3 regions of the Devosia sp. LjRoot16 genome follow, and region 2 is predicted to be linked to each of the others. Evidence: predicted binding sites of a transcription regulator. Region 2 holds the regulator's gene; each other region holds the start of a gene.
What was found. The regulator LexA, encoded in region 2, represses DNA repair genes until DNA is damaged. The targets are predictions, from matches to a motif close to TGTTCNNNNTGTGTTCNG.
Positions count from the first base shown of each region.

Region 1 (7,984 bases), on a different contig from region 2:
CCTCGGCAACGAGATGGACGGCCCCTGGCAGGTCGGTCACAAGACCGCCCACGAATATGGCCGCCTCGCCAACGAAGTCGCCAAGACCATGCGTGCCTTCGACAAGAAGCTCGAGCTGATCGTCTGCGGTTCGTCGCATGCGAACATGCCGACCTATCCCGATTGGGAACGCGAGGTGCTCGAGCATACCTACGACAATGTCGACCACATCTCATTGCACATGTACTTCGCCAACCGCGAGAACGAGCGTGCCCTGGCCGAAGGCGGCACCGCTGAGGTGCTGGCCAAGAACACTGCCAACTACCTGGCGCTCAACGAAAAGCTCGACCGCTACATCGCCACGGTGGCCTCGACCATCAGCTTCGTGAAGTCGAAGAAGCGCAGTAAGCACGACGTCTATATCAGCTTCGACGAGTGGAACGTCTGGTACCACTCCAACAAGCAGGATCGTAAGATCCTCGATGGCAATGACGGCTGGCCGCATGCGCCGCGCCTGCTCGAAGACATCTACAACTTCGAGGATGTGCTGCAGGTCGGCCTGATCCTCAACACCTTCATCCGCCGCTCCGACGTGGTGAAGCTCGCCTGTATCGCCCAGCTGGTGAACGTCATCGCGCCGATCATGACCGACCCCAAGGGGCAGGCCTGGCGGCAGACCATCTACTACCCGTACTATTTCGCCTCGGTCTATGGCCGCGGCACGGCGCTGCAGCTGGCGATCAACACCCCCGGCTATGACGCCGAGCACGGCGACAATATCGGCTATGTCGACGTCTCGGGTGTCCACAACCAGGAAGATGGCACCATCAGCTTCTTCGCAGTGAACCGTCACGCCACCGAAGCGATCGATGTCGACCTGAGCCTCGAAGGCTTTGGTGCCGCAACGGTGATCGACCACCAGGTGATGACCCACGCGAACCTGCGCGCCGTCAACACTGCCACCGAGCAGACCAATGTCGCCCCGTCCAAGGGTTCGGGCGCCAAGGTCGACGGCAAGGTGCTGAGCGTGAAGCTCCAGCCCCACTCCTACCAGATGATCCGCGTGAAGGTCTGAGGCCTGCCGCACGGCGGCCCCGGCCGTCGTCCGTCAAGCACCGGTGCGGGCTGACCCCCACCCCTGTCCCCTCCCCCAAACAGGGGGAGGGAGACCAAAACACTGGTATTCGTGAGAGCGTCTTCCTCCCTATGTTTAGGGGGAGGGATCAATGGTGGGGGTCAGCCCGCGCCGAACGTGCATTAGCCTTTGCCCCCATCCGCAGAGCATGATTGGGTCCGCCGCTGCAGCGAGACCCATGCAGTGGCGAAATTGATCAACTACAGCTTCGTGCTCCGCGAGCTCGGCTGTGACGGCTGGGTCGGCTGCGAATACCGCCCGCTGGCCGGGACCAGCGCCGGCCTCGGCTGCCGTTACCGCTGAGGCACATCGTTGGCGCGTCGGCGCGGGCCATCTGAGGGCATCGCCCCGAGTTGCCCCGGCCTGCCCCGAGTGACCAGCTACGCCGGCCGCGGCAGCCCTTCTAGGCTCGATCCACTTGGTCGGGTTCGGGCAGTGGGGCAATGAGGTCTTCGGGGGGTTGGCGGCGCCTGTTCGCCGCAACGCTGGCAGTCGAGCTGTCGCTCGCCATGATGCTGGCGCCGGCACGGGCGGCCGATGTCGACATTTCCACCAGCACCACCACCGGGGTGAACCTCAACCTCTATGCCGGTACCACGGTCGACATCCTCTCGGGCGTCGCGGTCAGCAACACCCTGGGCGGGCCGACGGTCAGCGGCACCGGCACCTGGGCGCTCGGCAACCACGGCAGCGTCAGCGGGCAGATCAAGCTCGACGGTGCCGGCTCCATGGTCACCAACACGGGCCTCGTCACCGGCGGCAATGCCATCACGCTGCTCGGCGGCGGCACCGTGGTCAACGAGCTGGGCGCCACCATTAACGCCACCAGCAGCGGTATCAGCATCGGCAAGTTCCCCAGCGGCGGGAACCCCGGCGTCGGCCCGGGCGTCGTCGTCAATTCCGGCACCATCACCCAGGTCGTCGCCGGCGGCGACCTGGTGCTGCTGCAGTTCGGCGGCTCAGTGACCAACACCGCCACCGGCGTGATCACCGGCAACAGTTCCGGCAACGCCGTATCGATCGGCCAGGGCAGCGAGCGCACGGTGATCAACTCGGGCTCGATCATCAACACGCGGCTGACCGGCTTCTCCACCGGCGTGTTCGTGCAGGGTGGGCCGAGCATCATCACCAACACCGCCGGCGCGGTGATCAAGGGCGGCTATAATGGCGTCTATGCCAGCGCCACTGGGGTGCTGACCTTCAGCAACGCCGGCACCATCGAATCGACCGGCAGCAGCGCCAGTTCTAAGGCGGTGGAGGCGACCGGCGGCGGCACTTTCCTCAACTCCGGCACCATCAGGTCGGCAGCGGGCGACGGGCTCTACCTCAACGCCGCCGGCACGGTGACCAACTCGGGCACCATCACCGGCGCCGTCAATGCCATCAACTTCAACGGCAGCAGCACCCGCACCCTGAAGCTCGATACCGGCTCGGTGCTCAACGGGCTGGCAAAGGGCGGCACCGGCACTGACAACCTGATCCTTCTCGGAACCGGCAGCGAAAGCGTCGCGAAGTTCCTCAACTTCGATACCCTGTCCATGCAGGGCAGCGCCTGGACGCTGAACGACGCCGGCAGCTTTTCGACCAGTGCCGAGGTGCAGGCCGGCGTGCTGAGCATTCTGGGCACGCTCACCAGTCCGACGATCGAGATCCGGGCGCTCGGCACGGTCAGGGGCACCGGCACGCTGGCGGGCGCGGTGAACAATGCCGGCACCGTCGACGTCTCGGCCGGCACGCTGAACGTCAGCGGCAGCTATGCCAACGAGGCGGGCGGCACCTTCAGGGTCGGCGTTACGCCCGCGGCGGCCGCCGGGCATCTCGCCGTCTCGGGCGTCGCCATGCTGGCCGGCGGCACGGTCAGCGTCACGGCCGCGAGCGGCTCCTATGCGCTGGGCAGCGCCTATCAGATCCTCACCGCCTCGAGCGTCAACGGCGCGTTCACCGGCCTCGTCGACGACTCGGCGTTCCTGCAGTTCGTGCTCGACTACGACACACCCGGCGAGGTGTGGCTGCGCGTTTCGGCGATCGCCAACCTCCCTGCGATCGCCGAGACGCCAAACCAACTCGCCACCGCCACCGCGCTACAGGCGCTGCCATCGAGCCCGCTGTTCGATGTCGTGGTGCCGCTGAACACCGCCGATGCGCTCGAGGCCTTCGACGATCTCTCGGGCGAGGTGCATGCCTCACTGTTGCGGGCCCTGGCCGATGCCAGCCGACACCCGCGTGAGGTAGGCCTGGACCGGGTCGATGCCGCATTCGCCGCGCTTGCCGAAAGCCAGGTCGGCGCGCGCAACGTCTGGGCCCGCGGCTACGGCGGCGCCGGCACGGTGGATGGCGACGGCAACGCCGCCGGCTTCGACTTCGGTGCCGGCGGCTTGCTGCTCGGCGCTGACGGCTTGGTGAGCCGTGAGGTGTTCCTCGGCGTATTGGCGGGGATCGGTGGGGTCGCGGTCGACCTGCCCGAGCGGGACTCGCGGGCCGAAGCGACCACCTACCAGCTTGGCCTCTATGGCGGCGCGGCGCTGGGCGAAATACGGCTGGCATTCGGCGCCGGTTTGGCTTCGAACCAGGTGTCGGTGACCCGCACCCCGAGCTTCACCGGCTTCAGCGAGACGGTCACGACGGACTACGCTACGACGACGGCGCAACTGTTCGGCGAACTCGGCTATGCGTTCGAACTCGGTGAGGTGACGCTGACGCCGTTTGTCCGCGCCGCGCTGATCGGCCAGTCGGGCGGGCGTTACGGCGAGAGCGGCGGCAACGCGGCCCTGAGCGGCGCTTCAGAAGACATCGGGGCGGCAGTGCTGACCGCCGGTCTCAAGGCGGCGCGCCGCTTCGTGCTCGGTGATGGCCTAGTGGTCGCCGCTCGCGGCAGCATCGCGCTGCAGCGAACCACCGGCGACCAGCCGACCGCCACGCACGGTTTTGCCGGCGGCACGCCATTCACGGTGAGCGGGGTCAAGCCGGATGACACCGCATTGCTGCTCGAAGCCGGTCTCGGCACTGAGCTGGCGCCGGGCGTGAGCCTCGATCTCGGCTACCAGGGCCAGTTCGGCAGCGCGCAATCGGCCCAGGCGGTGAAGCTCACGCTGTCGGGGAGGTTCTGAGACGCGGCCCCAGGGCCGGTGCGGGCTGCCCCCAGTACGTTCCACCTACGCGATGTCATCCCAGCGAAAGCTGGGACCCAACTCACAGCCTGCGCCAGCGGAAGGATGGGTCCAGCTTTCGCCGGGATGACATCCGGTGGGGAGGGGAGGCTGAGCATAGCTCCGGCTCGCAGTCAGTTTGTTTCTCTTTTGTTCCCATGCTACAATCGCGGGCGAACAAGGAAAACACCCCATGGCCAATCGAGGCGGGAGCGCCGATCTGCCCTTGCATGGCGGGCGAGTGCCGAAATGGCTGAGCGAGCGCATGGCGCGGCTCGGCGCGGTGATCTGCCAGGCCATCGTCATGGAGTATGGCCGCGACGAGCTGCTGAGCCGGCTGGCCCATCCGTTCTGGTTCCAGTCGTTCGGCGCGGTGATGGGGATGGATTGGCACTCCTCCGGCATCACCACCAGCGTCATCGGCGCGCTGAAGGGCGGCCTCCGGCCGCTGGAGCGCGAACTGGGTCTGCATGTCTGCGGCGGACGCGGCCGGCACTCGCGCAAAACCCCGGACGAACTGGTGGCGATCGGCAACCGCGTCGGCTTCGATGGCGCCGCTCTGGCCAAGGCCAGCCGGCTGGTCGCCAAGGTCGACAGCGCCGCGGTGCAGGACGGGTTCGAACTCTACCTCCACGGTTTCATCGTCGCCGATGACGGCCATTGGGTGGTGGTGCAGCAGGGCATGAAGGGCGACGCCAAGACGGCGCGACGCTATCACTGGCGCTCAGAGGGCCTCAGGAGCTTTGTCGAGCAGCCGCATGCGGCGATCGAAGGCGCGGGGCAGGGGACGATCGTCAACCTGACCGATGTTCGGGCGGCTCGGTCGCGCAGCTCGCAGGTCAATATCCTCGGCGGCATGGGACCGGACGCCATCGTACGCGAGGTCGGTCGGATCGAAGGGATCGCCGAACCGGCGCCGGTGGAAGACGACCAGCCGCTGCTGCCGCATCTGGTAATGCCGGAGCACCACGATATCCGCCCCAAGGACGTGATGCTGCGCCGGCTGCACGGCAGCCTCGCCGCGGCGGCCGATCGGGCGCCCACCGATTTCACCGAGTTGCTGCTGGTGCCGGGCGTTGGCGCGCGCACCGTGCGGGCGCTGGCCCAGGTGGCCGAGGTGGTGCACGGCGCACCACACCGCTTCGCCGACCCGGCCCGTTTCGCCATGGCGCATGGCGGCAAGGACAGCCATCCGTTCCCGGTGCCGCTGAAAGTCTATGACGAGACCATCCGGGTGCTGAAGTCGGCGGTCGGCAAGGCGAGGCTCGGCCGTGACGAGGAGCTCGACGCGATCAAGCGGCTCGACCGGCAATCGCGCCAGCTCGAGGCCGGCGCCACCGGCCCGAGCTTTAGCGAGTTCATCGCCGAGGAGCGTCGCCGGGCTCCCGAATATGGCGGGCGCACCGTGTTCGATGACCTGCCCAGCGCTTATGCCCGGGCCAAGATGCGGGTATAGCGATCGGGTCTGACCAGCGGACGCCCGAGAGATCAGCATGTCTACCGATGATCAGTTCACCCTCGTTTCGGCCGACCAGCGGCCGGACCTGATCCCGGCATTCGCCGAGCTTGCAGCGCCGGTCTGGCCGGCCTTCATCGACGGCGACCGGGCGATCATCGACTACTGGGATCACCTCTTTGCTGCCGGCCTGTCCCGCTTCCAGTTCGTCGTGTTGCGCACCGGGCCCCGCGGAGCTGAACAGGTCGTGGCCAGCTCCAACAGCATTCCCTTCGCCTGGGCGCAGCCCGAGGACGATGCGTCCCTGTCCGATGACGGCTGGGATGCGGTGCTCAGCGCCGGCGTGGAGGCCTTTGTCGCCGGCCGGCCCGTCAACACGCTCTCGGCGCTGTCGATCGTCGTGGCGCCCGAGCTTCGCGGCTCCGACTTGGCCGAGCGTCTGCTGCGCAACATGAAGGCCCGCGCCACAAAGGACGGCTTGCAGGCGCTGGTGGCGCCGGTCCGTCCGACACGGAAGCCGAGCTACCCGCTGACCTCGTTCGCCGACTATCTGGGCTGGACGACCGACAGCGGCGCTCCGTTCGATCCCTGGGTGCGCAAGCACTGGCAACTGGGGGCCCGCATCGTCAAGGTCGCGCCCCGCTCGATGACCGTGGCGGCACCGCTGTCACAATGGACGGACTGGACCGGTCTCCGCTTTCCGGTCTCGGGCCGCTTCCACCTGCCGGGTGGCCTGGCGCCACTCGTCGTCGACTGCTCTGCCGGAACCGGGCTGTATGAGGAACCCAACGTCTGGATGCGGCATCCGCTGGAGCCGTGAGCTGGGGTGCCTGCTCGCGGCCTGCGCCGGATGACACCGGTCACTGGGGAAAGCCGCACTCAAACAGCAGAAAATGAACGGGCCGGGCGGAGACCATCCGCCCGGCCCGGACTCAATACCGCCGACGATCAGTCGAAGAAGCCGGCGTCCTCTTCCTTGAGGTAGCGCTTGGCCGCCTTGGCATCGATGTCGAGGCCGAGGCCGGGCCCCGGCAAGAGGTCGACATGGCTGTCGACGACGATCGGTCCGGAGGGCAGGCCCGTGACGATCTCGTTCCAGAACTCGTCGGAGGCCGACGGATACTCGAAGGCGATATAGTTGGCCGGCAGCGTGGCGCAGACATTGATCAGCGCGCCGAGACCGAGCAGGCCATTCGCCGTGCCGTGCGGCGCCATCATGATCGAGTGCATATAGGCGTGCTCGGCCACCCACTTGAGCTCGGCAATGCCGCCGATATCGGCCGGATCCGGACCGACGACGCGCACCGCCTGGGTCTCGATCAGTTCCTTGAAGTTGTGGCGCAGGTAGATCTGCTCGCCGGTATGGATCGGCGTGGTGGTGGAGTTGGTGAGCTCACGATAGGCCTGCGGGTTGACCCACGGCACGTAGTCGCCGGTGAGCATGTCCTCGAGCCACATGATGTTGTATTTTTCGACGGCATTGGCGAACTTGATGGCGTCGTTGAGGAACCAGCCGGGGCCGCAGTCGAGCGCCAGGCTCACTTTGTCGCCCAGCGCTTCCTTCATCGCGATGACGCAGTCGAGCAGGTAGTTGAAGCCGTGCTCGGAGATCTGCCCCTGGTCCATGGCGCCATGGTAGCCGGCCTTTTTGCCGATCGGGCCATAGTGGAAATCGGGGTAGCTGTCCTTCTGGCTGGAATGGAAGCTCAGCCCCTGCTTGACCATGAAGAAGTTCTGCGGCTGCTCGGCCATCCACTTGACGTCGGCGGCGAAATCCTCGGGCCGGTCGGCCGAGCGCTTGCGGCGCACCGAACCGTTATAGACCCGCACCTTGTCGCGCACCTTGCCGCCCAAGAGCTTGTAGGCAGGGACACCCGCTGCCTTGCCGGCAATGTCCCACAACGCGTGCTCGATCACCGACACCGCCGCGCCATAGGGCTTGAAGCTGCCGCGCTGGCGGATTTTCATCATGCAGCGCTCGACGTCGGTCGGGTCCTCGCCGATCAGCGCGTCGCGGAAATGCAGGATGAACGGCTTCAGGTAGGTCTTGGTGTATTCCACCTCGCCGATGCCGTAGATGCCCTCGTCGGTGACGATGCGGACGATCGGATGCTTGCCGATAACGGCAACGCGCAGGTCGGTGATCTTCATGATAACTCCTCGTGCCTGCCGGGCGGCAGGCGTCTCCCAATCTGGCCGCCGGGGAGGCGGCCCCTCAAATAACTTTCGGCCGGCGGGACGGACCTTCCGCTGGCCCCTCGGAGCGCT
Region 1 covers NZ_CAXUPH020000001.1:1,092,701-1,100,684, reverse strand. Annotated here, with positions in the region: gene arfA (arabinosylfuranosidase ArfA) at 1-1,054, shown strand, start outside; gene ACSQ23_RS05145 (autotransporter outer membrane beta-barrel domain-containing protein) at 1,558-4,221, shown strand; gene ACSQ23_RS05140 (DUF763 domain-containing protein) at 4,454-5,716, shown strand; gene ACSQ23_RS05135 (hypothetical protein) at 5,754-6,536, shown strand; gene ACSQ23_RS05130 (mandelate racemase/muconate lactonizing enzyme family protein) at 6,665-7,867, opposite strand.
Region 1: the regulator LexA is predicted to act here: its motif matches at 4,401-4,418, upstream of ACSQ23_RS05140 (DUF763 domain-containing protein).

Region 2 (7,984 bases):
GGCGCAGCGGCTGGCCGGTCGCTTCGCCGACGGGGGCGCCTATGTCGACCTCTCCACGCTGACCGGCGGTCGCAGGGTCGAGCCGGAGTTGCTGCGGGCGCTCGCAGCGGGCAGCGGGGACCGGCCGGTGGATGTTCACAAACTGCTGCTGATCGACAGTTGTGACGCGCTGATCGAGGACGCCGCCGTCGCGATCGAAGCCGTGCTGCGCCTGCTGCCGCGCCTCCACGTCCTCGCCACCAGCAGCGAGCCGCTGCGAGCTGCCGGAGAGCACGTCTATCGCCTGGCGCCGCTCGACCTGCCGGAACGCGACGATATCGGGCTGGACGAGGCCATGACCCACGCCGCGGTGCGCATGCTGATCGAGCGCGTCCAGGCCGGCAACGAAACCCTGCGCGGCAGCGACCGCGACGTCCGGCACCTCGTGGCCATCAGCCGCAAACTCGACGGCTTGCCGCTCGCCATCGATATGGCCGCCGCTCGTATCCAGGTGTTCGGGCTGCAGGAAGTGCGCACCCAACTCGAGCGCGGTATCGAGTTTCTGTCCGATGGCCGCCGCACCGTTGCGCCGCGCCACCGTTCGATGCGCGGGCTCTATGAGCTCAACCATGGCACGCTTTCCGGCGACGAACGCATCGTGTTGCGGCGGCTGTCGATCTTCGCCGGCGCGTTCGACCTGGCTGATGCCTCTGCCGTGACCACCGACGGCGACCTCGATGATCGCCGCCTCATCGCCGCGCTGGGAGGCCTCGTGGCAAAGTCGCAGGTGCTCACCGCTCGGGGTGGACATGCAGTGCGATACCGTCTCTCCCGCCCCTTGCGCGCCTACGCCGCCGAACGGCTCGCCGCGTCGGAGGATTTGCCTCGGACGGCACGGCGTCATGCCGACCTCGCCCTGTCGCATGTCATCAATGCCCTCGAGGCCTGGCAGAAGCTGTCACGGGCCGAGTGGCTGGAACGGCATGGCGACCTGGTCGAGGAGGTCCGCGAGGCACTCGACCGGTGCCTTTCGCCGCATGGCGACCTAGACGCTGGCGCCCTCCTCGCGGCCCATGCGAGCCCCCTGCTGCTGCGGGGTGGCCACTATGATGAGATGCGGAGCCGCGCCGTGACAGCTCTACGGGCCGGAGCGCTTCTGCCAGCCAACCTGCGGTTCCGGCTGCATCTGCAACTGGCGACGCTGACGGAAGATCGCGCCGGTCCGCTGCGCATCGAAGGCCGGCACTTGCTCGAGGCGGCCCGCCTTGGCCGCACCATGGCCGCCGCATGGGCCGATGCAGAACTTCTGCTGGTCCGCTCGGCCCTGGCGCTGCGCACCGGTCACCTCCGGCACGCCGCCGGGCTGTCGCAGGCGGCTCTTGCCTATGCCCGCGCTGCCGGACGTCGCGATCTGGCGCAAACCGCGGACCGGTTGCAGGCGGAGGCGCTCCACTATGCCGGCGACCATGCCGCCTCGGCCCGCCTCGCCAACGCCATGATCGGTGGACCCGACTGGCAATTGCCGGCGCCGCTCGCCATTCTGACCTCCCCGCCGAGGGGGGCCCTGCGCGTCGTGGAGGCGCGCCGGCTGTGGCTGCTGGGCAAGCCCGACCAATCCCGCCACCTGCTGTTCGAGGCGCTGAACTTCGCCGCCGAGCAAGGTCCCTGGGCCCTCTGCGAAGCGATTGGCCTCGGCGCCTGCCCTTTGCTGCTGTGGTACGGCGAGGATGACCGAGCCGTTGGCTGCATCACGCAACTGGGGCGCGCGGCCGAGCATGCCGGGCTGCCGCTCTGGACCTCATGGGCCGATCTCTACCGCAAGGTGATGATCCACATCGCCGTCCGCGAAGGCCGTCGCAGCGAAAGCGCCATCCTGTTGCAGCCGGCGAGCTTCCTGCAGGCCGAGACCTGGGTGACGCTCACCGGCTCGCTGCGCGGGCTGAAGCTCTCCCCCGAACGCAGCAGCGGCTGGTGCCGACCCGAGATCCTGCGGGCCTTCGCCCTCGCGAGGGTCGCTGACGGCGATATCGAGGCCGGCACGCGGCTGCTGCAGGAGGCCATCGATCTCGCTCGAACCCAGGGAGCGCTCGCCTGGGAACTGAGGGCCGCCATGAGCCTCGCACGCCTGTGGTCGAGGGACCGGCGGACTGCCGCCTACGAGCTCCTTGCGGGCACTCTCCACGCCTTCACCGAAGGCAAGGCTACCTCGGATCTCCTCGCCGCCACGGCCCTCCTCCGCCGCCTCGCCAATGGGTGAGAGCAGCGGCGTTCCTAGGCCCGACACCTGCTCATTCCGCTCGCTGCGCCCCCAATCGTAACGCAATATTCACCGCTCGATTGCAGAACATAACTGGAACACGTATAACACGTTCAGTCTTTGTTCCGATTCTGCTCACGGAGCCGCCCATGCTTACGCGCAAGCAACACGAACTGCTGATGTTCATCCACGAGCGGATGAAAGAGTCCGGCATCCCACCCTCGTTCGACGAGATGAAGGACGCGCTCGACCTGAGAAGCAAGTCCGGCATCCATCGATTGATCACCGCGCTGGAAGAGCGTGGCTTCATCCGGCGTTTGCCCAATCGGGCCCGCGCGCTCGAGGTGATCAAGCTGCCGGATTCGATGAACCCCTCGCTCGGTGGTCGCAAGGCCCGCTTCGAGCCCTCGGTCATCGAGGGTAACCTCGGCAAGGTGTCGGCGCCTCCGGCCCGCCCCTCGGCACCGGTGGTCAATGCCGACTCCTATCGGGCGGTGACGATCCCGGTAATGGGCCGCATCGCGGCAGGCACGCCGATCGAAGCGATCCAGACCCACAGCCACTCCATCATGGTGCCGCCTGAAATGCTGGGGCCTGGTGAGCACTATGCACTGGAAGTCCGCGGCGACTCGATGATCGACGCCGGCATCTTCGATGGCGACACCGTGCTGATCAAGAAGCAGGACGCCGCTTCGACTGGCGAGATCGTGGTCGCCCTAGTCGATGACGAGGAAGCGACGCTGAAGCGGCTTCGCCGCCGCGGCAACTCCGTTGCGCTCGAAGCGGCCAACCCGGCCTACGAGACCCGCATCTTCCCGCCTGACCGGGTGAAGGTGCAGGGCCGGCTGGTGGGCCTGCTGCGCAAATACTGACGTATTGACCCCACCGCCAATCGGGTCCCTGGGCCGGCAGCCTTGCCGGCCCTTTTTCTTATGAAACCGAACCTCCCCGCCGATATTTGCACTAGGGCCGGGCCGGCAAAGACGTTACGGTCCGCGCCGCCAAGGGAGGCTTCGGGCATCCTCGGGCAGCGCCGCCATGCAAATGGCCGTCGCGATCGTACCAGGAGAGTGGACAACCTTCCCGATCGCGCTTTAGCGGCATGGCGGTGCGCAGCAAACGTGCAGCGCCAGGGAGAAGGTTTTGGCAGCAGAGGTCGAATGGGTCGCCGTTGATTGGGGCACTTCCAATCTGCGCGCATGGGGCATCGACGCCGCCGGCGAGATCGCCTTCGCGCGCTCGTCGCCGGATGGCATGGGTCGCCTCAGCCGCGAACAATACCCCGATGTGCTGACCTCGCTGCTCAGCGGTGTCGCCGAGGATGTCGAAGACGTGCTGATCTGCGGCATGGCCGGTGCCCGCCAGGGCTGGATCGAGGCCCCCTATCTCGACGCGCCGGCCGAGCTTGGTCGCCTCGTTCAAGGCGCGGTGGCGCCCGACATGCCCGGTCCGCTCAACCCCCGCATTCTTCCCGGCGTCTGCCTGCGTGATGTCGGCGCCGAGGACGTGATGCGCGGCGAGGAAACCCAGTTGCTGGGCCTGTCATCGTTGCTCCCGGGCTTCTCCGGTCTGGCGGTGATGCCCGGCACCCACAGCAAATGGGCGCTGCTTTCTGGCACCAGGCTCGAGCGCTTCTCGAGCGCCATGACCGGCGAGATTTTCGAACTGCTGCGCACCCACTCGGTACTGCGTCACTCGCTGGGTGGCGAACTCGAAGGCGAAGATCGGGAGCGCGGCTTCGAAGCCGGCCTCGATCAGGGGCTGGAACGTCCCGAACGGCTGACTGCGACGCTGTTCAAGGTTCGCGCCGGCTCGCTCCTCTCAGGACGCAGCGCACCATGGTGCGCCGGGTTCCTCTCGGGTCTGCTCATCGGCGCTGAAATCGGCGGCCAGCGCGATTGGATCGGCGAAGCCGAGATCCCCTTGGTCGGCAGCGTCGGCCTTTGCGGGCTCTACCAGATGGCCTTCGCCCGGCTGGGCGCCAGCACCCGCATTATCGATGCAACCGACGCCACCCTCGCCGGCCTCAAGGCTGCAAGACAGGCATAGACCATGACCCACCGACACATCATCGCGATCCTTCGCGGCATCACCCCTCATGAAACCCTCGAAGTCTGCGACGCCCTGGTGCTCGCCGGCATCACCATGATCGAGGTGCCGCTGAACTCGCCGGAGGCGCTGCGCTCCATCGAGGATGCCGCCAAGGTGTTCGAGGGCCGGGCGCTGATCGGCGCCGGCACCGTGCTGAGCCGCGCCGACGTCGATGCCGTTGCTGATGCCGGGGGGCAGTTCGTCGTCTCGCCAGATACCAACCCGGCGGTGATCGGCGCCACCATCGAGCGTGGCATGACCTCGTATCCGGGCGTCTTCTCGCCCACCGACGCCTTCAACGCCATCCGCTCGGGCGCCACGGGCCTCAAGTTCTTTCCGGCCGAAGTGCTGGGCCCCAAGGGCATCAAGGCGATGAAGGCCGTACTGCCACCCGACATTCCGCTTTACGCCGTCGGGGGCGCCAATCCCGATAATTTCACCGAGTACTTCGCCGCCGGCTGCGCCGGCTTCGGTCTCGGCACCTACATTTTCAAGCCCGGCATGTCCGCCGCGGATGTGGCATTGCGCGCCACCGCGGCCGTCGCTGCCTATGACCAGGGAAAACCGCGATGAACACCAAGGCCGAGCTCTTTGTCGATAGCCGCTGCGAGCTGGGCGAAGGCCCGTTCTGGCACCCGCTGCTCGAGCGCCTGTTCTGGTTCGATATCCTCAACCAGACCATGCTGAGCGCCGGAACCGATGGCCACATCGTCGACCGCATCACCTTCAAGGACACCGTCAGCGCCGGCGCGGTGATCGACAAGCAGAGCCTTGCAATCGCCCAGTCGGGCGCCCTGCTCCGCTACGACTTCTTGACCGACACGACCTCGGTGATCGCCGAGATCGACGGCGATGTTCCGACCAACCGCACCAATGACAGCCGCGTCGACCGCACCGGTGGTTTCTGGATCGGCACCATGGGCCGCAAAGCCGAAGCGGGAGTCGGCGGCGTCTACCAGTACCGGGCCGGGCAGACCACCAAGGTGATCGAGAACATCCGCATCCCCAACTCGATCTGCTTTTCGCCCGACGGCCGCACCGCCTACTTCACGGACGCCGGCAAGATGATCGTCAAATGCGCCACCGACCCGGAGACCGGCCTGCCGGTCGGGCCGTGGGAAGACTTCTTCACCATGGACGGCCCTGGCGGCGCCGATGGCTCGGTGGTCGACTCCGAGGGCTGTCTGTGGAATGCCCGCTGGGGCGGCGGCAAGGTCATCCGCATCTCGCCCGACGGCAAGCTCGACAAGGTGGTCGAGGTGCCCGGCGTCAGCCAGGTGAGCTGCCCGGCCTTTGGCGGCAACGACCTCAAGACCCTCTACATCACCACGGCGCGCGAACACATGACGCCCGCAGAGATCGAACGCGAGCCGCATGCGGGCAGCGTCTTCGCCGTGGCGCTCGACGTGCCCGGTATCGCCGAACCCTTCCTCAAGCTCTGAGTTTCACGTGTCTTTTCCCGCTGTCGGCGTCTGCTACTACCCCGAACACTGGCCCGTCGAATGGTGGGAGGATGACGCGCGCCGCATGGCGGAAATCGGCATCCAGTATGTCCGCATCGGCGAGTTCGCCTGGTCGCGGCTCGAGCCCAGGCCGAACGAGATGGACTTCGGCTGGCTGGTGGCTGCCATGGATGTGCTCGGCAAGCATGGCCTGAAGGTCATCGTCGGCACGCCCACGGCCACGCCGCCGCGCTGGCTGCTCGACAAGATGCCCGACATGCTGGCGGTCGACCGTGATGGCCGGCCGCGCGGCTTTGGTTCGCGGCGACACTACGACTTCTCGCATCTGGGCTATCGGCGTGAGTGCGCCCGCATTACCCGGCTGCTGATCGACCAGGTCGGCCAGCACCAGGCGCTCGCCGGCTGGCAGACCGACAACGAGTATGGCTGCCACGACACCGTGCACTCCTACTCCAAAGCCGCCGCGCTTGGTTTCCGGCTCTGGCTGAAAGACAAGTACAAGTCCATCGATGCGCTGAACGCCGCCTGGGGCAACGTGTTCTGGTCGATGGAGTACAACAACTTCGAGCAAATCGACCCGCCGAACCTGACGGTGACCGAGGCCGCGCCGGCAGCCTGTCTCGATTTCCGCCGCTACTCCTCCGCGCAGGTCGCTGCGTTCAACAAGACGCAGTACGACCTGATGAAAGCCGCACGTCCCGATCTGCCGGTGATCCACAACTTCATGGGCCGCTTCACCGAGTTCGATCACTACGAAGTGGCCGAGACGCTCGATGTGGCGAGCTGGGACTCCTACCCGATCGGCCATCTCGCGGTTTCCAATGAATCCGACGAGGTGAAAGCCGCGTATTTCCGCCAGGGCGAGCCGGACGCGCAGGGCCTGCAGCACGACATCTACCGTGCCGTCGGCCATGGCCGCTGGTGGATCATGGAGCAGCAACCCGGTCCGGTGAACTGGGCCGAGTACAACCCCGATCCCCTGCCCGGCATGGCTCGCCTGTGGGCCTGGGAAGCCTTCGCGCACGGCGCTGAGGTGGTGTCGTACTTCCGCTGGCGGCAGGCGCCATTCGCGCAGGAGCAGATGCATGCCGGCCTCTTGCGTCCCGATAGCCAGCCGGCCCCGGCCTACCACGAGGCCAAGCAAGTCGCAGAGGAACTCAAGCGGCTCGGCATCGATGGGGTGGCCAACAAGGGTCGCGTCGCCATCGTCTACGATTACCAGAGCGAATGGGCATGGCGGATCCAGCCGCAGGCCAAGGGGTTCTCGCACCACCAGCATGTCCGCAACGTCTATGTGCCGCTGCGCAAGCGTGGCGTCGACGTCGATATCCTGCCGCCTTCGACCACCGATTTCTCTGGTTATGACCTGGTGGTGATCCCGGCGCTGTTCGCCTGGAACGACCAGCTCCGCACCGCCATCGAGAATTTTGACGGCCACCTGCTGATCGGCCCGCGCTCCGGCTCGAAGACCGAGAACTTCTCTATCCCCACCGGCCTTGGTCCGGACCTGCCGCAGAACCTCCTCGACGCAAAGGTGGCGCGCGTCGACAGCACCGATCCGCGCCGGACTGTTTCGGTCAAGGGTGGCGGCGCCGTCGGCCATTGGCGGGAGCGGCTCGACACCCGGGCTGAGATCGTCATCGAGGACGAAGAGGATTTCCCGGTGCTGGTGGCACAGGGAAAGCTCAATTACCTGGCAGCCAGCGGTGATCGCGCCCTGATGCAGCGGATCGTCGATCACCTGCTCACCGAAGCGGATGTTCCGACGCTCAACCTCCCCGCCGGCGTGCGCTGCCGCACCAGAGGTAAATGGCGCGTTTACTTTAACTACGGCGACACTGTGGCAAACCTGACTGCGGCGCCCGACGAGAAGGGCTATGTGCTGGGCGGCGCCCAGATCGAAGCGGCCGGGGTCACGGTAGCGTTGCTCGCCACGGCCGGCTGAGTTGCGGAATAGCGGGGCGGATTTCGAAACCGCCCCGCGCTTCATCCCAGCGCAGCCACTGCACCCCGCCGCGGGCCAGCGCAGCTGCGTCGATCACCGTATCGGCCGCGCAGTTGGCTGGGACGGCCCGGCGGGCGATCAGCAGATCGGCCATGCCGCAATCCTCGTAGAAGCCGGCCGGGTCCCGCACGATCGTCACGGTGAAGCCCCGGCTGCTGGCGCCAAAGCAGCCGATACTGTCGCAGCTGA
Region 2 covers NZ_CAXUPH020000003.1:50,740-58,723, forward strand. Annotated here, with positions in the region: gene ACSQ23_RS14640 (ATP-binding protein) at 1-2,236, shown strand, start outside; gene lexA (transcriptional repressor LexA) at 2,386-3,108, shown strand; gene ACSQ23_RS14650 (2-dehydro-3-deoxygalactonokinase) at 3,380-4,285, shown strand; gene ACSQ23_RS14655 (2-dehydro-3-deoxy-6-phosphogalactonate aldolase) at 4,289-4,900, shown strand; gene ACSQ23_RS14660 (SMP-30/gluconolactonase/LRE family protein) at 4,897-5,769, shown strand; gene ACSQ23_RS14665 (beta-galactosidase) at 5,777-7,735, shown strand; gene ACSQ23_RS14670 (ComEC/Rec2 family competence protein) at 7,704-7,984, opposite strand, start outside.

Region 3 (7,984 bases), on a different contig from region 2:
ACCACCTATCTCGCCAGGAACGAGCGTATCCTCGTCTGGTACGCCCCGCTCCAGGCAGCCGGCTACTACATCCCCTACCGGGCGCTGGTGACCACCGAAGCCGGTGACCTCTCGGTGGTGCTGACCGAGCTCGCCGAGTAGCCGTACCGCCCGCGGAGCGCTTTCAGGTAAAGTTGCAGACTTTTCCACCTCCAAAGCGCGACCACATCAAAGACGCAGAGCATTCACCGATTCAACGAACGGTGAAATGCTCTGGCGATGAACGTCAGCTAAACCCTTGCCTCAGCACGCGTTCAAGCGCGCGACGGCATTTTCTCCTCCAAGGCTCGCGCCAAGGAGGAATTGATGACCATCGTGAAACTCGGCATCGCCGCTCTCGCCACTACGGTCGCGCTCGCTGGCGCCGCCAGTGCCCTCGACCTGAAGATCGCCACCCCCGGCCCAGGCAAGCTCGTGCCGACCAGCATCCAGCTCGGCATCATCCCGCCGCCCAACAATATCTGCCCGGGCAATGGCAAGCTCACCGCCTGGGTCGAAACCAACAAGCCCGGCACGATCAACATTCTGCTGGTGAAGAAGGGCGGCGCCGTCGGCGGTCCTTACGCTGTCACCACCGTGAAGGGTGCCAACGGCATCGTCATGGGCAGCTACACGCAGAACCTCGTGATCAACAATCCAGTCGACGCCGAATACCGTGTCGTCGTCGCCGGCACGCCCATCCAGTCCAACTGGGTTCCACTCGTCGCCGAGTGCTAAAACCCCGGGGCCGCTGCCCCCGACTTCCGCGCCCCGGACCACCGGCAACAGACCCGTGGTCCCTCGTGCCGGCATGCCTCCAAGCGGGGCTGCCGGCCGGGCGGCGGAAATCATGGTTAACCAGGTGTTACCAAAATCCGCGTGTCATTCCGGGACGGTCAACGGCTATTTTGCCAACGTCGCAGCGTGAGCAGCCATTGTTCAGGCACCCAAGGCATGAAGACCACAAAAATCTTTGCGGGTGAAGGCTTTACGCCTCGTTCACACTTGGCCGATTCGAGCCCCAAACCGCCCGCAATTAACCGCTTCGAAACCTTCCTGAACGCGATTTCCGGGGATTGCGCCGGATGCCACAGGAAAGCCGTGGCGCTAGCGGGTCGCGGACCAAGCCACCCACCATATGCTGTAGTGAACAAACACGGATTTCCGAGTCGCAACCGATTCCTTTCCGGTTTGTTCTTCGTTCGTACCAATGGTTAATGCCGGCGCCAGCGACCTCGCTTATTTGTTCCGCGACGAGACACTCGTTTGTTGGCTTTCGATCACCTAAATAGGGCGCGATGACTCCCGCTTCCGCCTCCTCGCTCAAGGCGATCCTTGGGCCCACCAATACCGGCAAGACCTTCTTCGCCATCGAACGGATGCTCGCGCACCGCTCGGGGATGATCGGCCTGCCGCTGCGGCTCCTCGCCCGCGAGGTCTACCACAAGGTGGTCGACCGGATCGGTGCCCAGCACGTGGCGCTGGTCACCGGCGAGGAGCGGATCGTTCCGGCCAAACCGCGCTACTGGGTCTGCACCGTCGAGGCCATGCCGCTCGACGTGCCGGTCGAATGCGTCGCCATCGACGAAATCCAGGTGGCGACCGATTTCGACCGCGGCCACGTCTTCACCAACCGGCTGCTGCATGCCCGCGGCATCAGTGAAACCCTGCTGCTCGGCGCCGCCACCATGACGCCGCTGATCCGCGCGCTGCTGCCCGATGCCGAGATCATCCAGCGCCCGCGCTTTTCCGAGCTGCTCTACGCCGGTTCGAAAAAGATCTCCCGCCAGCCCAAGCGCTCCGCCATCGTCGCCTTCTCGGCCACCCAGGTCTACGCCATCGCCGAGCTGATCCGGCGCGAACGCGGCGGCGCCGCCGTGGTGATGGGGGCGCTCAGCCCCCGCACCCGCAACGCCCAGGTCGACCTGTACCAGAACGGCGACGTCGATTTTCTCGTCGCCACCGATGCCATTGGCATGGGCCTCAACCTCGACGTGCATCACGTCGCCTTTGCCGACGACCACAAGTTCGACGGCCACCAGACCCGGCAGCTGACCCCGGCCGAGTTCGGCCAGATCGCCGGCCGCGCCGGCCGCCACATGCACAACGGCAGCTTCGGCGTCACCGGCCACGCCCCCGATTTCGACGAGGAACTGGTCAAGCGCCTCGAGACCCACGATTTCGAGCCGATCCGGGTGATACAATGGCGCAACGCCGAGCTGGATTTCGCCTCGATCGAAGACCTGCGCCATAGCCTCGACCAGACGCCCACGCTCAGGGGCCTGACCCGCGTTCCCATCGCCACCGACCAGCATGCGCTGGAGTTCGTCGCCCGCAACGAGGCCGGCGCTGCGGCAAAAAGCGAGGCGGCGGTGCGGCTCTTATGGGAGTGCTGCGGCATCCCGGACTACCGCGATATCTCGCCGGCGCAGCACGGCGAGATCATTACCCGCATCTATCTCGACCTCACCCGCCACCGCCATGTCGACGCCGACTGGATTGCCGAGCAGGTGCGGTTCTGCGACAATATCACAGGCGACATTGATACGCTTTCCAATCGGATCAAGCAGATCCGGACATGGACCTTTGTCGCCAACCGCAAGAACTGGCTTGAAGACCCCGCATATTGGCGCGAAAAGACCCGGGACATTGAAGATCGACTGAGCGACGCCCTGCACGAGCGTCTCACTCAACGTTTCGTCGATCGTCGCACTTCGGTGCTTATGCGCCACCTGAGAGACAAGCATATGGTATCGCCTGAAATTAACGACCGCGGCGAGGTGAGCCTCGAAGGCCACCTGATTGGCTCCATCGAGGGCTTCCGCTTCACCTTGGCTCGGTCGGAAGGTGGCGATGCCAAAGGCGTGGCGGCAGCCGCAGCTCAGGTCGTGGCGCCTGAAATCGCCAAACGCGCCGAGCGCGTCGCCGGTGCGCCCAACGAAGAGCTGGTGCTCGCCACCGACGGCTACGTGCGCTGGCGCGGCCAGGTGATCGCCAACCTGGTCGAGGGCGAGCAGCTGTTCACCCCGCGCCTCATCATCCTCGCCGACGAAAGCCTCACCGGCCCCGATCTCGAGCGCGTGCAGGATCGGTTGAACCTGTGGCTCCGCCACCTGGTCAACACCCAGCTCGAAAGCGTGCTGTCGCTCGAAGCGCCGGCCGATCTCGAAGGCGCGGCCCGTGGCGTCGCCTATCGGCTCTACGAGAATCTCGGCATCCTGCCGCGCAGCGCCGTGGCCGAAGAGGTCAAGGGCCTCGACCAGGACGTGCGCGGCAAGCTCCGCAAGCTCGGCGTGAAATTCGGCGCCTTCCACATCTACGTGCCGCAGAGCCTGAAGCCGGCGCCGCGCGAGCTGGCGCTGATCCTCTATGCACTGAAGCATGGCGGCGTGCGCCAGCCGGGCGTCGCCGAGCTGCCGCAGATCGTGCTGTCGGGCCGCACCTCGTTCCTCATCGATCCCGAAGTGAACGTGAAGCTCTATGAGCTGGCGGGCTTCAAGGTCGCCGGCCGCCGCGCCGTGCGCGTCGATATCCTCGAGCGCCTCGCCGATATCATCCGCCCGCTGATCGCGCTGAACCCGGTGACCCACCAAGGCGAATTGCCGCCGGGCGCCGCCGAGGGCAATGGTTTCCGCGTCACCGTCGAGATGACCTCGCTGCTCGGCACTGCCGGCGAGGACTTTGCCTCGATCCTCAACTCGCTCGGCTATCGCGTCCGCCGCACCCCAAAGGTCACGGCGCCCGTGGTCGTCGAGACAGCGACGACCAGCGAGACGACCACGTCGGAGACGACCGAGACCACTGAAGCCACTGAGGGCGTTGAGGCGGTTGCGACTGAGACTGTCGATACGACAGAGACCACGACCGATGCCGTAGTCGCCGATGTCGCCGATGCCGAGGTGAACGCTGCTGCCGCCGATGCGGTCGAGGGCGTGGCCCCGGCTACGGAGGTTGTCACCGAGACCGAAGTGGTCGCCGTCGAAACCGCCACCGCCGATCTCGGTGCCCCCGCCCCTGCCGAAGACACCAAACCCGCTGAGCCCGAGTTCGACGAGGTCTGGTTCCCGGCTGGCCGCCGGCCCGACAATCCGCGTCACGGCGGCGCCCGCAACCGCGGCCCGCGTGCCGATGGGGCGGAAGCGACCGCCGAGGGGGAAAAATCCGAGCGCCCGCAGCGCAATTTCCGTCGCCCCGAGCGTCCGGAAGGCGATGGCAAGGGCGGCGACGCCAAGCCCAACCGTCCGCGCTTCGAGGGCCGTCGCGACGGCCAGCGCCAAGGGGCCGGCAACAGCAATGGCGGCGGCAAGCCGTTCGAGAACAAGGGTGGCAAGCCGGGCGGCAAGCGCTTCGACAAGCCGCGTGAGGAGTGGAAGGAACACCGTCCGCGCGAGGATCGGAAACCGGCTGTGCTCGATCCGAACTCACCCTGGGCGGCGCTCGCCGCACTGCGGAACCCCAAATCCGAATGAAGACCGCGGAATAGTGGCGCTTGGAGAAGCAGCGGCTCGACAAGTGGCTGTTCTTCTCGCGCGCGGTGAAATCCCGCACCCTGGCGCAGAAGCTGATCGAGAGCGGCGCCATCCGGGTCAATTCCGAACGCACTGACCGGTCCGACCACAAGGTCGGGCCGGGCGATGTCCTCACCATGACAGTGCACACCCGCCTCTTGGTCTGGCGCATCCTCGACCCCGGCACCCGCCGCGGCCCTGCCCCGGAGGCGGCGCTGCTCTACGAGGACCTTTCACCGCCCCCGGTGCCCCGCGAGACAGCTCCACCGAGCCACGCTGAACGCGACATCGGCAGCGGGCGCCCGACCAAGAAGGAACGTCGCGACACCGATCGACTACGCGACGACGAGGATTGAACGGTTCGGCCCCCATCGTTCACTTTGCCGTTACGATCGCCGGCCTCGATTCCTCGCTCTCCCCGCCACAATTGCCAACCTGCACGCCCCGATGCGCATCGTAGCGTCGCGCGCCCGTGGCAGGGACGGATAACCATGTCGGAGAGCAAGGCCGATGCGTCGAAAGCCTGACCGCCCTGTCCCTTGCGGCGTGGGAGAAAAAGGGCTAGCACGGCCCGAGGCGTACGGCTTGCTGCGTGCGCCCGGCTGAAAGACCCAGCGGCCCTAGAAACTTGAGCAGGAACGCTCGCGAAGAATGACCTACATCGTCACGGACAACTGCATTAAGTGCAAGTACATGGACTGCGTCGAGGTTTGTCCCGTCGACTGCTTCTATGAAGGCGAGAACATGCTCGTCATTCACCCCGACGAGTGCATCGACTGCGGCGTCTGCGAACCCGAATGTCCGGCTGAGGCGATCAAGCCCGATACCGAGGGCGGCCTCGACAAATGGCTGGAGATCAACAGCAAATATGCCTCCGCCTGGCCCAACATCACCGAGAAGCGCGATGCTCCGGCCGATGCCAAGGAGTGGGACGGGGTCGAGGGCAAGTTCGAGAAGCACTTCTCCGAAGCTCCCGGCGAGGGCGATTGACCTTCGCCCCGCGAGGGTGGCTGGAAAAGTTCTGAGACTTTTCCGTCTCGAAGACGCGACGAGATCAGTGACCAGCCTCGGTTTTGCCGCCGGTTTGCCATGCCGATGAACCGCTTGGGCCCGGAAGCTGACCGGCTCCCGGCGGTCTTGATTCGCAACTTTTGATTTTGCTGAAATTTTGTGCTACGCTCCTCAAACGAATGGAGCTTGCCCGTCATCCAATGCGTGCCACTAGGCACCCTTTTTTTTGACACCAGCAATAATGGGGCTGCAGTCATCCGGTCGCGCGGACCGGAAGAGTGCGCGAAGGGTTTTTGCTTATCTATTCGGACGGGCGAACCAGCAACAACAGGACGGCCTCTCCGCGAAGAGCTGTCCGGCGGCGGCGTTAATAGGAGTATCCTCTATGGTCACCAAGAAGCCTCAGCAGCGGCTTGGATTCAAGACGGGCGAGTACATCGTCTATCCGGCGCATGGCGTCGGCCTCATCACCTCGATCGAGGAACAGGAGGTCGCGGGGCTGACCCTCGAGCTGTTCGTCATCTCGTTCGAGCAGGATAAACTGACCCTTCGCGTTCCCGTCGCCAAGATCAAGTCGGTCGGCATGCGTAAGCTCGCCGAAGAGGATGAGGTCAAGAAGGCGCTGGAGACCGTCACCGGCCGCGCCCGCGTCAAGCGCACCATGTGGTCGCGCCGCGCCCAGGAATACGAAGCCAAGATCAATTCCGGCGACCTGATCGCCATCTCGGAAGTGGTGCGCGACCTGTTCCGCTCCGACGACCAGCCCGAGCAGTCCTACTCGGAACGCCAGCTGTTCGAGCAGGCGATGGACCGGATGAGCCGCGAGGTTTCGGCCGTCAACAAGCTCACCCTCACCGAGGCTGTGCAGCTGATCGAGAAGAACCTCGCCAAGTCGCCGCGCCGCGGTCCGAAGTCGGACGCCGCCGACGCCGAAGAAGCGGCCTGATCGCGGCAGCAACCACCAATTCAAAGGGGCCGGCAGCAATGCCGGCCCTTTTCGTTTGTGCACCTGAGAGCGCCAGCAGCCTGCCGTCGCTGCGCTGGTGACCGAGGGCGAGGTTGGCGGCAAACTGCCGGTCTCGGGGGGTGATTCCATGACTGCCAGACCGCGACAGATCTTCATCGCCGCTGCTGTGCTTGTCGGCCCCGATGGCCGCGTCCTGCTGGTGCGCAAGCGCGGCACCGACGTGTTCATGCAGCCGGGCGGCAAGCTCGAGCCGGGTGAAGCGCCATTGGCGGCGCTGCAGCGCGAGGTGCACGAAGAACTTGGCCTCGCCGTCGATCCGGCCACTGCCCACTATCTCGGCCGCTTTGCGGCTCCGGCGGCACATGAGACAGACGCCATGGTGGTGGCGGAGGCGTTCTGGCTCAGTATCCAGTCGACCCCCGCTCCGCAGGCCGAGATCGAGGAAGCCCTGTGGGTCGACCCGGCTGACCTGGGCGAGCTTGAGCTCGCGACACTGTCGCGCCATCACATCCTGCCGGCCTATCTCCGCAGCCGCTGAGCCCCGCTACTTCGGGATCGGCCAGAACGCCCGGACGCGCTCCTGGTAGGCGAGGAAGCGGTCGCCACGCGAACGCAGCATATGCGCCTCGAGCGGCGGAACACCCGAAACATGCACCAGCAACCAGTACATCATCGCCGGCGCCAGCAGCGTCAGCCAGCCCCAGGGATAGGCGAGGCTGACGCCGATTGGGATGTAGGCCAGCCAGTACAGCCACTCGAAGAAGTAGTTCGGGTGCCGGCTAAGCGACCATAGCCCGAGATCGCAGACCCGCCCGGCATTGGCCCGATCGGCCTTGAACGCCCTGAGTTGCGCGTCGCTCACTGCTTCACCGGCGATCGCCAGCAGCGCAATGACCACCCCGAGAGCGTCGCCAAGGCCCAGCGGTGCTGGGTTCGCTGAAGCCGCGAGTGCCGCGACCACCAGCACCAAAGCCGCCGCGCCCTGGATGTAGAGAAACACGAACAGCTGGCTCCGATAGCGCTCGCCCCAGCCGCGGCGCAACTCCGCATAGCGCGGATCATCGCCACCACTGAGGGTGCGGCGCGCGATATGGGTGCCGAGCCGCAGGGACCAGAGCGCCAGCAGCGCCATCACCAGCAGCGTCCGGCCGGTCATCATGCCGACCGCGGACCACCACACGGCGACGACGCCAACCAGCCCGGTGCCATAACTCCAGAACGTGTCGGCCCAGCCGGAGCGCCCCGAGCTGACCACCACCCACCAGGCCAGCGCCATCACCGATGACAGCAACACCGCCGCGATAACGATCGCGGTGCCGCTGATCATTCAACCTGCTCCGGCACACGCCGCTCGGAGACCCTCACCGTCCCCGACGCAATCCGCTGCCGCGCCGGCGACCAGTGGAAGAACGGCACCCCCTTGGCGATCAGCTTCAGCGCTTCCCAATGGATGCCGGCGACCACCTTCAGCGTCATCAGC
Region 3 covers NZ_CAXUPH020000005.1:96,502-104,485, reverse strand. Annotated here, with positions in the region: gene ACSQ23_RS21870 (DUF3108 domain-containing protein) at 1-141, shown strand, start outside; gene ACSQ23_RS21865 (hypothetical protein) at 346-756, shown strand; gene ACSQ23_RS21860 (helicase-related protein) at 1,317-4,487, shown strand; gene ACSQ23_RS21855 (RNA-binding S4 domain-containing protein) at 4,508-4,882, shown strand; gene fdxA (ferredoxin FdxA) at 5,178-5,516, shown strand; gene ACSQ23_RS21845 (CarD family transcriptional regulator) at 5,923-6,483, shown strand; gene ACSQ23_RS21840 (NUDIX hydrolase) at 6,632-7,042, shown strand; gene ACSQ23_RS21835 (DUF1295 domain-containing protein) at 7,049-7,831, opposite strand; gene ACSQ23_RS21830 (DUF1365 domain-containing protein) at 7,828-7,984, opposite strand, start outside.
Region 3: the regulator LexA is predicted to act here: its motif matches at 1,211-1,228, upstream of ACSQ23_RS21860 (helicase-related protein).